Regions from separate parts of the Azoarcus sp. DN11 genome, predicted to be linked through region 1. Evidence: predicted binding sites of a transcription regulator. Region 1 holds the regulator's gene; each other region holds the start of a gene.
The links. Region 1 encodes FNR, which switches genes on or off when oxygen is low (the NO sensors DNR and NnrR bind a similar motif). Its sites were predicted from a motif close to TTGANCTAGNTCAA; they were not measured.
Positions count from the first base shown of each region.

Region 1 (4,020 bases):
CGTCTCGTGTGCTATGCGATGATCGCCGGAATGGCCGCCGTCCTCGCCTGGCTCGGCTTTGCGGCGAGCGGCAACCCGATCTGGGCGCGCGTCGCGATCGAGGTCGCTGTGTTCTGCTCACTGCTGCCGGTGTTCTTCGGCGTGTGTCATCGCATGGTGCCGTTCTTCTCGAGCGGCGTGATCCCCGCCTACGTGATGGTGCGCCCGCTGTGGGTCATGGTCCTGGTCGTCGGCGGAAGCGCCCTGCATGCGGTGCTGGACGTCGCGGGATTGCAGGCGCTGCGCTGGGTGGTCGATGCGCCCGCCGCCTTTGCCGCGCTGTGGCTGTCGCGGCAGTGGAGGCCGGTTCCGGCGCTGAAGGTGCCGCTGCTGGGGATGCTGCACATCGGCTTTCTCTGGCTCGGAATCGCGCTGACGCTGTTCTCCATCCAGGGCGTCGCATCGTTGCTGGGTTACGCGGTCCTGGGGCTGGCGCCCCTGCATGCGATCGGCGTCGGCTTCTTCGGATCCGTCCTGTTGGCGATGGTCTCGCGTGTCAGCCTGGGCCACTCCGGACGCAAGCTCGTCGCCGACCGGCTGACCTGGGGACTGTTCCTCGGGCTGGAACTGGTGGTCGTGATCCGGGTCCTTGCTGAAGTGGTTCCCGCGGGCTGGTCCGCCACGGTCATGCTGCTCGCCGTCCTGGGCTGGCTGGGCGTGTTCGGCGCCTGGGCCACACGCTACCTGCCAATCTACTGGCGGCCGCGCAGCGACGGTCGCCCTGGGTGATCCATGTACCTGACGGTCAAGCACCTGCACGTCACGTGTGCCGTTCTGAGCGGCAGCGGCTTCCTGCTGCAGGGCCTATGGATGATGCTCCGGAGTCCCCTCGTCGATCATCGTGTGACGCGCATCCTGCCGCACATCATCGATACGGTATTCCTGGGGAGCGCGATCACGCTTGCGGTGATGAGCGGGCAGTATCCCTTCGTCGTGCCCTGGGTCACCGCGAAGGTCATCGGTCTCGTCGTCTACATCCTTCTCGGCGCGACTGCGCTGCGCTGGGGTCGCACGATGCGGACCCGCGTGCTGGCGCTGGCCGCGGCCGTCGTCACTTTCTCGTGGATCGTCTCGGTGGCGTTGAGCAAGAACCCCGCCGGATTCCTGACTCTTACCGGAGTGTTTTGATGGCCGATTCGCTGATCCCCACGTCGCCGGGTTTCGAAACCCCGCTCGAGATGCTCGAAGCCTGCCATGAGCGCCTGCAGGCACAACTGGCCACGCTGGCCCGGCTCGCGGCCTGGCTTCCCGAGCATGGTCCCGACCGCCAGGCGCAACAGGCCGCGACCAACGTGATGCGCTACTTCGATGTTGCCGCGGTGAAGCACCACCAGGACGAGGAGGACGATCTCTTTCCCGTCCTGCGCGAGCGCGTCGATGAGGCCCGGCGGGGCGAGCTCGGTACGCTCATCGACTGGATCCTGGCGGATCACCAGCGGCTGTTCGCGGGCTGGGCGCAGATGCGCGCGCGGCTCGAGTGCATCGCGCGCGGAGAAAGTGCCGACCTGACGCCGGCCGCGGTGGAGGAATTCGCGGGCGCTTACCGGCGTCACATCGCGCGGGAGGAAGGCGAATTGCTCCCCGTCGCCCGCAGCGTGCTCGGCGCGCAGGATATCGAGGTGCTGTCGGGAACGATGACTGCGCGGCGGCGCCAATAGGGCGGGGCGCCGCAATCGGCGGCACGGCACGCACCCCGGTCAGGGGCGGGGCGACGGCGACGGGTGCTGGATCAGCCGCTTCAGGCCGACGATGTCGAGAATGCGGATGTGCTTCTGCTGGACCGCGATCAGGCCTTCGTCCTGGAACTTCGAGAAGGCCCGCGACACCGTTTCGAGCTTGAGGCCCAGATAGGAGCCGATCTCCTCGCGGGTCATGCGAAGGTGGAATTCCGCGGGGGAGAAGCCGCGCGCCGTGAAACGCTGCGACATGTTGAGCAGGAAGGCCGCCAGGCGCTCTTCGGCGCGCATCGAGCCGAGGAGGGTCATCACGCCGTGGTCGCGCACGATCTCGCGGCTCATGACCTTGTGGAACTGGAGCTGTAGGCCTTCGACCACGCGCGACAGTTCCTCGAGCTTGCTGTAGGCGATCACGCAGACTTCGCTGTCTTCGAGCGCGATCGCATTGCAGGAATGGGCTTCGGTGCTGATGCCGTCGAGACCGAGCATTTCGCCGGTCATCTGGAAGCCGGTGACCTGTTCGCGCCCGTCCTCGAGTAGCACGTCGGTCTTGAACGAACCTGCGCGGATCGCGTAGATCGCCTCGAACGGATCGCCCGCGCGATACAGATGCTGCTGCCGCTTGATCTTGCGCCGCGCACCGACCAGTTCGTCGAGACGGTCGATTTCCGATTCCGACATCCCGAAGGGCAGGCACAGTTCGACCAGGTTGCACTGGGAGCATGCGACCTTCAGGCTCGCGACTGTAATCGGCACCGTCGCCTTCATTTGCACGATAATATTGTTCCTTCTACATCGACCGAGAAGTGGCAGGCGCCCGGCGGAATGGACCGTTGATCCACGTCAACCACAAAACTGCGGCTTTTTGAGATCGTACGGAATGCACTCAAGCGAAACATCCATGACCAGTCAGAAAGATCTTGTGTTCGACCAGCAGCTGATTCGCCGGTTCGACATCAATGGGCCGCGCTACACGTCCTACCCGACGGCCGACCGCTTCGTCGAAGCGTTCGATGCCCGTGCATTGCGGGACTGGCTGGCGCAACGCGGTGTCGGGGGCGTGAGCAAACCGCTCTCATTATACTTCCACATCCCGTTCTGTAACACGATCTGCTACTACTGCGCGTGCAACAAGATCATCACGAAAGATCATGCACGTTCGGCGAAGTACCTGAAGTATCTCGATAAGGAAATCGGGATGCAGGCCGCCGCATTGGGCGGTAGCCACCAGGTCACGCAGCTTCACCTCGGCGGCGGCACGCCGACCTTCCTGTCGCATGACGAGCTGCGCCAGCTCATGGATTCGGTGCACAAGCGCTTCACGCTGGTGCCGAACGGCGAATACTCGATCGAGGTCGATCCGCGCAAGGTCGACTTCGACACCGTGAAGCTGCTCGCCGACCTCGGCTTCAACCGCATGAGCGTGGGCGTGCAGGACTTCAACGAAGACGTGCAGGAAGCGGTCAATCGCATCCAGAGCTTCGATGAAACCAGGCTCGTGATCGAGTCGGCCCGCGCCACCGGCTTCAAGTCCATCAGCATGGACCTGATCTACGGCCTGCCGCGCCAGAACATCATCAGCTTCAACCGCACGCTGGAGCAGGTACTGGAGCTGTCGCCGGATCGCATCTCGCTGTACAGCTACGCGCACCTGCCGGGCCTGTTCAAGCCGCAGCGCCGTATCTCGATCAACGACATGCCGACCTCGGACACCAAGCTGCAGATCCTGCAGATGGCGATCCGCCGGCTGACGGAGGCGGGCTACGTCTATATCGGCATGGACCACTTTGCCAAGCCGGACGACGAGCTCACGATCGCCCAGCGCCAGGGGCGCCTGCACCGCAATTTCCAGGGCTATTCGACGCAGGCCGAATGCGACCTGCTGGCCTTCGGCGTGTCGGCGATCGGCAAGATCGGCCCGGTGTACTCGCAGAACGTGAAGACGCTCGACGAGTACTACGACGCCCTCGATCGCGACGAACTGCCGGTCCTGCGCGGCGTCGAGCTGACGGCCGACGACCTGCTGCGTCGTTCGATCATCCAGGCGCTGATGTGCCATTTCGAGCTGTCGATCGATTCGATCGAGATCGCGCACCTGATCAAGTTCGACGAATACTTCGCCGCCGAACTCGAGGATCTCAAGGCGATGGAGGAGGCCGGCCTGCTGAAGGTCAGCGACAAGTGGATCAGCGTGCTGCCGCCGGGGCGCCTGCTGGTGCGCGGCATCGCGATGGTCTTCGACCGTTACCTGCGCGCCGACCGCGAGCGCGCGCGTTATTCGAAGGTCATCTGAGTCCGGCCGGCG
Region 1 covers NZ_CP021731.1:3,644,003-3,648,022, reverse strand. The annotation lists gene CDA09_RS16845 (NnrS family protein) at 1-768, shown strand, start outside; gene CDA09_RS16840 (SirB2 family protein) at 772-1,167, shown strand; gene CDA09_RS16835 (hemerythrin domain-containing protein) at 1,167-1,697, shown strand; gene fnr (fumarate/nitrate reduction transcriptional regulator Fnr) at 1,737-2,483, opposite strand; gene hemN (oxygen-independent coproporphyrinogen III oxidase) at 2,617-4,008, shown strand.

Region 2 (4,020 bases), 140 kb from region 1:
ATCTCGGTTTTCAGCGCATGCGCGGCCAGCTGGACACGGCCGCCTATGCTGCCGAACTGGACGTGGTGCGCAGCGCGCTCGCGCGTATCGACGCGCCGCACTGGAAGGAGTTTCTCGCCGCCTGGCCGGCTTCCTGAGCGCCTGGGGAGTCGGCACGTCGTTTCAGGTCTGAATCCCGCCAGATGAAAAACGGCCAGCGCGAGGCTGGCCGTCGGTGCAACGGTCGGGGCGGCAGGACCGCCCGTGCGGCGATCAGTACACGTCGTGCTGCGTGTTGTACACGTTGAAGTGGCCGGTCGGCGTGATCAGTTTGGGATCCTTGATCACGGTCTTCAACTGCAGGGTCTTGTCATCGACGACGACGATTGCCGATTCCTTGTCCTTCGCCGACCAGACCGAGAACCACACCTCGTTGCCGTCCTTGTTGTACTCGGGTTGCACGACACGCTTGGCGCCTTCGTCTTTCAGACCCGCCCATTCGCCGATCGGCAGAACCTTGTAGCCCGCCTGCAGGTTCTTCAGGTCATATACGGCGACCGATTGCGAGACCTTGGATTCGGGATTGAGCGGGTTGTCGACGTAGAGGTGGTTCGATTTCGGGTGGGTCTTGATGAACAGCGAGCCGCCACCCTGGCTCTTGAGGTTTTCGACCAGCTTCCACGCGTATTGCTTGTGATTCTTCGGATCGGTGCCGACCAGCGCGATCGTATCGTCGCCGAGGTGGCCCGTTGCCCACACCGGACCGTACTTCGGATGCACGAAGTTGGCGCCGCGGCCCGGGTGCGGGATCTTGCCGACGTCGATCAGTCCGGCGAGCTTGTCTTCCTTGGCGTCGATCGCGGCGATCTTGTTCGACTGGTTGGCGGCGACCATGAAGTAGCGCTTCGACAGGTCCCAGCCGCCGTCGTGCAGGAAGCGCGCGGAGCCGATCTCGGTCATCTTCAGGTTGGTGATGTCGGAGTAATCGACCATCAACGTCTTGCCCGTTTCCTTCACGTTGACGACGAACTCGGGCTTGAAGTGCGAGGCGACGATCGAGGCGACGCGCGGCTCCGGGTGATACTCCTGCGTGTCGACGGTGAGGCCGCGGGTGGAGACGATCTTCAGCGGTTCGAGCGTGTCGCCGTTCATGATGACGAACTGGGGCGGCCAGTAGGCGCCGGCGATCGCGAGCTTGTCTTCGTAGCCTTTGTACTTGGATGTGTCCACCGAGCGTGCTTCGAGCCCGATGCGGATTTCGGCGACGTTGTCGGGTTTCTCCATCCACAGGTCGATCATGTTGACGCGCGCGTCGCGGCCAATCACGAACAGGTAGCGACCCGAGGCCGAAATGCGGGAGATGTGCACCGCGTAGCCGGTCTTGACGATGTTGATGATCTTCTTCGTATCGCCGTCGATCAGCGCGACCTCGCCGCTGTCGCGCAGCGTGGTCGAGAAGATGTTGGAGATGTTGAAGTCGTTCATCTTCTTCGTCGGCCGCTTCTCCGGCGGGATGATGACCTTCCATGTCTGCTTCATGTCCGCCATGCCGAATTCGGGCGGGGTGGGGGCGGTCTGCTGGACATAGCGGGCCATCAGGTCGACCTCGTCGTCGGAGAGTTCGCCCGACGTGCCCCAGTTGGGCATGCCCGCCGGCGATCCGTACTTGATGAAGACCTTGAGGTATTCGGTGCCGCGCGCGAGCGTGATGTCCGGGGTGAGCGGCTTGCCGGTGGCGCCCTTGCGCAGTACGCCGTGGCAGCCGGCGCAGCGCTGGAAGTAGATGTTGCGGGCCTTGTCGAATTCGGCCTTGCTCATCTTGGGAGCGTCGGGATTGCTGTCCTTGTACAAGTCCGCGTCGGCGAGCGGCGAACCGCCGGCCTGGTATTTCGCTTCAGCTTCGCCCATATGCTTGGGTTCTTCGGCGAAGGCCTGCGCGATAGCCAGCGGCAGGCTGGCGAGTACGATTGCGCCGGACAGCCATTTGCGTTGCTTACTCATTTGCGATCTCCCTTCTGAAAGATGTCGTGCGGTAAAGCGTTTCAGCGCCAGAGATTGATCCTTGTCGGAGGGCAAATCCTTAACCTTGATCAAATTGGGGGCTTAACCAATACGTCTATGACGAAGTCACCAGGCCAGGGGTTTTGTCATGCCGTGAGCGCAAATTCGTCGGGATGCGGAACCTGCGTGAGAAGACTGTGCAGCGAGACGACGGAGCCGACCATGATGAGTGCGGGCGACTTGATTCCCGCGCGTCTCACCGATCCGGCAAGGCGGTCGATGCGGTCGGTCAGGGTGATCTGATGGCTTGTCGTGCCGGCGTGGACAACGGCTGCGGGTGTGTCGCCGGGCAGGCCGTGGGCGATGAGCTCGCGGCAGATGATGTCGAGCGCGCCCAGGCCCATGTAGATCACGACCGTCTGGTTGGGCCGCGCGAGCGCGGGCCAGTCGAGGTTGACGCTGCCATCCTTGAGATGACCGGTCGTGAATACCACCGATCGTGCGTGGTCGCGATGCGTGAGCGGCATGCCCGTACAGGCGGAGATGCCGCACGCGGCCGTGATGCCCGGCACGACTTCGCAGGCGATGCCCTGGCCGACGAGCTCCTCCATTTCCTCGCCGCCCCGTCCGAACATGAAGGGGTCGCCGCCCTTGAGCCGCACGACGTCGAGACCGGTGCGCGCGAGTTCGACGAGCAGGCCGTTGATCTGGTCCTGCGGCAGCGAGTGGTTGCCGGATTCCTTGCCGACGTAGATCAGGCGTGCGCCGTGATTGACCAGCGCGAGGACGCCTTTGCCGACGAGATGGTCGTAGACGACGATCTTCGCGTCCCCGATCAGGCGTGCCGCCCGCAGCGTGAGCAGGTCCGGATCGCCGGGGCCCGCGCCCACCAGGTAGACCTTGCCGACGGAGTGGGGGGCGTGGCCGCCGACACCCTTGTGCGTGCTCATGGATGGCTCTCCAGGGGCCGCGCGGACGCGCCTGCGCGGCAGGTTCTCGATGGCAAACAGCTGAATCGCGCCGACACTGTATCCCTACACCGCGTCCGGGAAATTAACCGATATCAAGGAGCGCGGGATGCCGTGCGATTGATACTTGCCTTGCCGCGTCGGCCGCCAATCTCCCTGAAAGCGGGGAAACGGCGCGGGGCGGGCCAGCCAATCTTCAGGAGGTCGAAGCGTGTCGAGCGGGGTGTTCCGGACGATATTTCTGGCATCGGTCGCGCTGGCTGCGGCAATGCCCGCCTGTGCGCAGCAGGCAGCCCCGCAGCCCGAGCGCATGCGCGAACTGGTGCATCTGGTGCGCCAGGATTGCGGTTCATGCCACGGACTGACATTGCAGGGCGGGCTGGGGCCGGCACTGACGGTTGCCGCCTTGCGCGACAAACCGCGGGACAGCCTCGTCGCGACCATTCTCGGCGGCCGCCCCGGTACACCGATGCCGCCGTTTCGCGGTATCGTCGCCGACGATGAGGCGGCGTGGATCGTGGAACGGCTGCAGGCGGGCTTCCCGGCGGATTCGGGCACCGCGCGCTGAGCGGGCGCCCGGGCATCCTTGCAGTTCGAATATGAGTTGAGGGTCAAATGCTGCACCTGATCGTGAAGTACATGTGGTGGATTGTTGCTGTGCTGCTCCTGTCCGCCTGTGCGACGCCTCAGGCGCCGCTGCGCGGCACCGGCGACCTCGGTGTGGTGATCGAGCGTGCGACGGGGCAAGTGCAGGTGATCGAGACCTCCGGGCGCAAGTCGCTCGCGCAGGTGTCGGGGCTCGGGGACCTGTCGCACGCGTCGGTGGTGTTCTCGCGCGACGGGCGATATGCCTACGTGTTCGGGCGCGACGGCGGGCTTACCAAGGTCGACCTGCTGACCGCGACGGTCGCCGGGCGCGTCGTGCAGGCGGGCAACTCGATCGGCGGCGCGATCTCGCAGGATGGCCGCCTGGTGGTCGCGCAGAACTACGAACCGGGTGGGATCAAGGCCTTCGATGCCGACACGCTGGAACTCGTCGCCGACGTGCCGGCCGACTACGGCACGGAGGGCA
Region 2 covers NZ_CP021731.1:3,788,325-3,792,344, reverse strand. The annotation lists gene CDA09_RS17550 (3'-5' exonuclease) at 1-137, shown strand, start outside; gene CDA09_RS17545 (nitrite reductase) at 253-1,980, opposite strand; gene cobA (uroporphyrinogen-III C-methyltransferase) at 2,127-2,930, opposite strand; gene CDA09_RS17535 (c-type cytochrome) at 3,217-3,516, shown strand; gene CDA09_RS17530 (cytochrome D1 domain-containing protein) at 3,564-4,020, shown strand, end outside.
Region 2: a site for FNR is predicted at 2,060-2,073, ahead of CDA09_RS17545 (nitrite reductase). Genes of this name have one in related genera too.

Region 3 (4,020 bases), 240 kb from region 1:
CCTTCCCGCGACAGCCTCTTTGCTGCAGGCGGGCGACCCTGGCGCCGGGTCGCCCTGGGCAGTTCGTCAGTTCCTCACGCGGCGGCCGCGGCGTGGCGCTCGTGCAGCGCGCGCAATCGTCCGCGCTGCAGCTTGCCGGTCGGCGTGAGCGGCAGGGCGTCGAGCCAATGCACCCAGCGCGGGCGCCGATGGCCCGGCAGTGCGGCGACGCCCTCCTCCACGCGCTGACGCGCCTCGGCCCAGCGTCCCGGCGCCGCCACGGCGAGCACTGCCAGCGCCGTCAGGCCGTCGGCCGATTCGACGCCGACCGCCGCGATCTGGTGCAAGGCATCGCCGCAGTGCGACGCCAGCGCCTGCTCGACCCACAGCGTGCTGACCCACTGGCCCGCGATCTTCAGCATGTCGTCGTTGCGCCCCGCGTATTCGAGGCGACCGTCCGGATAACGCAGGAACATGTCACCCGGCGAAAACCAGCCGTTGTCGAAATCGACCTGCGCGTCCGGCCGCTTCCAGTAACCGACCGCGACCGTCGTATGGCGCACCCAGATGCGCTGCGGCAGATCCGCACCGATCTCCGGATTGAAGCGCACTTCCGTCAGCGGCGTCGGGCGCATCAGGCCCGAGTCGTCGTCGCTGTAGAGCATCAGGCATAAGGTCTCGGACGTCCCATAGCCGCTGATCAACGTACAGCCGGTCTGCTCGCGCCACCCCTGGCGGATCGCGAACGGCAGCGCTTCGCCGGCCGACACGAAATGGCGGATGCCGCGGTCCGCCAGCCGCGCGGCCACCCCCGTCTGCAGCATTTTGTTATACAGCGTCGGCACGCTGAAGAGCAGCGTCGGGCGATGCTTTTCGACCATTTCTTCGACGCGCTCAGCTGTCGGCCATTCGCGGTCGAGAATCACCGTCGCGCCCGCACGCAGGCCCGCGAACAGGCTGTTGCCGAGCGCGTAGGCGAAGAACAGCTTGGACGTCGCGTACAAGCGGTCTGCCGCCGTCAGTCCCGCGAGATTGCAGGCGAAGGAATGCGCGTTCACGACGACGCGCTGCACGTGGATCACCCCCTTCGGGGTCCCGGTCGTGCCCGAAGTCCCGATCCACAGTGCCGGATCCTCGGCGTCGCGCTGCACCGCGTCGATCCCCCGGGCGTCTGCGAGCGCCCGCGTCCAGTCGGATTCCCCGCCGCTGACCACGGCCGGCCCGCCGGGGACTGTCGCGACCAGCCCCTGCAGATCCTGCACCAGATTCGGCTCGCACCACACGAAACGCGCTTCGCACTCTTTCAGGAGCGGGGCGAGTTCCGGCATCGACAGGCGCGGATTGACCCCGATCGCGACACCGCCGGCCCAGATCGCACCGAGATAGGCCACCGCCCAGTCGTCGCTGTCGGGCGCGAACACGATCACCCGGTCGCTTGTCCCAAGCCCCACTGCCTGCCACGCCTGGGCCGAGCGCCGCACACGGTCCCGCAGGTCCGCGTAAGTCACCCGCCGTTCTTCGCATTCGATCGCGATCGCCGTGTCGGCGCCAACCGAAAGCAGGATTTCAGCCGCATTCATTCGCATTTCTCCATAACGACAGGCTCCCGACGCGGGGCCCGCACAGTCTTGAGGTGAATCGAAGCACGCCGTTGGCCAACGAATTTGAGCGCACGATAGGTCGGACGCGAGACCGCAACAATACGTGCGAGCGGCTTTCTGCACCTTATTTGATTGATATCAAATTATCTTGCGGTGCACTACTTTCGCCGCTTGCACGGCTTTTCCCCCGGATTCTGTTGCGCATCCCGCGCCATTGCTGGATTCCTCACCATTCTCTTGCAAGCTCGTCACGAGTCCTGCTCCCGATCGCCCGCAAAACAAGGATTCACCCGCCTTTTTTGTTTGACTTCAAACAATTTTATTGCCACACTTGATTCAACCCCGGACACAGGAGAACGAGATGGGAATCAGGGACAAGGTTGAACAGCTCTGCTCGCGTCTGCACGACGGGCCGCAGTACGCAACGCAGGGTGCCGTGCTGTTCGTCGATCTGGAAAAACGCCAGACACTTCGCAAGTACCTGCCGCTCGAGGTGCTGCGCACCTACCTCGGCGGGCGCGGCGCCAACATGTACCTGCTCTACAACCTGCTGCAGGACAAGCGCGAAGCCCTCGATCCGGAAGTCCCGCTGATCTTCGGCGCCGGCACGCTCACCGGCGACATGCCGGCGGCCACGCGCGGCAACTTCACCAGCCGCTCGCCCGAGAGCGACGCGATCCTCGACACCAACGGCGGCGACTACTTCCCGTCCTTCGTCAAGCGCCACGGCTACGACCACATCGTCCTGTACGGCCTGGCGCCGCAATGGACGCTGCTGCGCATCGCGCACGACGAGGTCGAGTTCCATGACGCCACACCCTACCTCGGCCTCGACAACCTCGCCCTGCCCGGTGCGGTCGAACGCGATTTCGACTGCACCGAACGCAAGGACATGGCGCTCGCCCGCATCACCAGCGCCGGCGAGAACCTCGCGCTGTGCAGCGGCATCATGGGCGGCATCAAGGCGATCTGGGCGCGCGGCGGCGGCGGCGCAAAAATGGGTTCGCTGCGCCTGAAGGCCATCATGGTGCACGGCAAGCCCGACGAGGCGCCGAAGGTGGCCGAACTCAAGGCCCACAACAAGGTGATCGGCAAGAAGATCACCTCCACTTCGGTCATCAAGAACGCACTCAAACAGGTCGGCACGCCCTTCCTGTACAAGCCCTCGCGCGTGCTGGGCGCGCTCGGCACGCTGAACAACCAGAAGACCGCGTGGCACGAGACGCTCGACGCCGACAACTTCGACCCCTACCGCCCCGGCATGGACGGCTGTTTCAAGTGCCCGGTGCATTGCCGCAACCTCAACGACATGACGCCCGAAGGCAAGGGCGGCTGGGGCTCGGCGGCGCTCAAGGGGCTGAAGGGCAACGCCAGCTACGACAAGGCGCAGGCCGACATCGAGCACGGCAAGCAGCGCACCTACAACGGCATCAAGGGCGACGGCAAGTTCGACCAGTACGACAAGGGCGACGGTCCCGAGTACGTCACCGTCGGCAAGTTCGGCCCGATGATCGGCCTGAAGGAGCCGGAGCACATCCTGCGCCTGAACAATATCCTCAACGACCTCGGCCTCGACTCGTCCTCGACCGGCAGCGCGATCGCGTGGGCGATGGAGCTGTGGCAGCGCGGCATCATCGACGCGAGCCATACCGGCGGGCTGGACCTGTCGTGGGGCAACTACGAGACGGTCGAGAAGCTACTGTTCATGACCGCGAAGCGCGAAGGTTTCGGCGACACCATCGCCGACTCGGCACGCGCCGTCGAACGCGGCAAGTACCCCGCCGCGGCGCTCGACTATCGCATGGCGGTAAAGGGCCTGTTCCAGTCCGATCCGCACGACGCGCGCATCCTCAAGGCTTTCGCGCTCGGCCTGTCGGTCGCCACGCGCGGCATGGATCACCTGCGCAACCGCGTCACGCTCGAAATCAACGCCCGCATCAACGACGACGCCGCGTTCAAGACCGAACTCTACGGCGGTACCGTCGCGCCCGAGCCGAACCGCTACGAGGGCAAGGAAGTCGCCGTGCGCCGCTGCGAGAACACCTTCGCCGTGGGCGACTCGGTGGGCATGTGCCGCTTCAACACCAAGCTCTTCAACTCGCCGACCACGCCCGACTGCGGCGACTTCGCGACCCAGGTGTCGACCGCGACGGAGCTGGAGTTCACCGGCGAGCAACTGAACGAGATCGGCCGCAACATCACGGGTCTGGAACGCCTGCTCAATTTCCGCTTCGGCCTGCGCGCCAAGGACGACACACTGCCGAAACGCTGGTTCGAAGAGGAAATCCAGGTCGGCCCCTTCACCGGGGAGAAGGTGGACCGCAAGGAATTCGAGGCGATGAAGGCGCGCTTCTACGAAGTCACCGGCCTCAACGCCGAGGGCGTACCCAAGGCCGAGTGGCACGAACGGCTCGCCACCACCACCACCGGCTTCGCGGTG
Region 3 covers NZ_CP021731.1:3,403,538-3,407,557, forward strand. The annotation lists gene CDA09_RS15690 (AMP-binding protein) at 75-1,559, opposite strand; gene CDA09_RS15695 (aldehyde ferredoxin oxidoreductase C-terminal domain-containing protein) at 1,942-4,020, shown strand, end outside.
Region 3: a site for FNR is predicted at 1,709-1,722, ahead of CDA09_RS15695 (aldehyde ferredoxin oxidoreductase C-terminal domain-containing protein). Genes of this name have one in related genera too.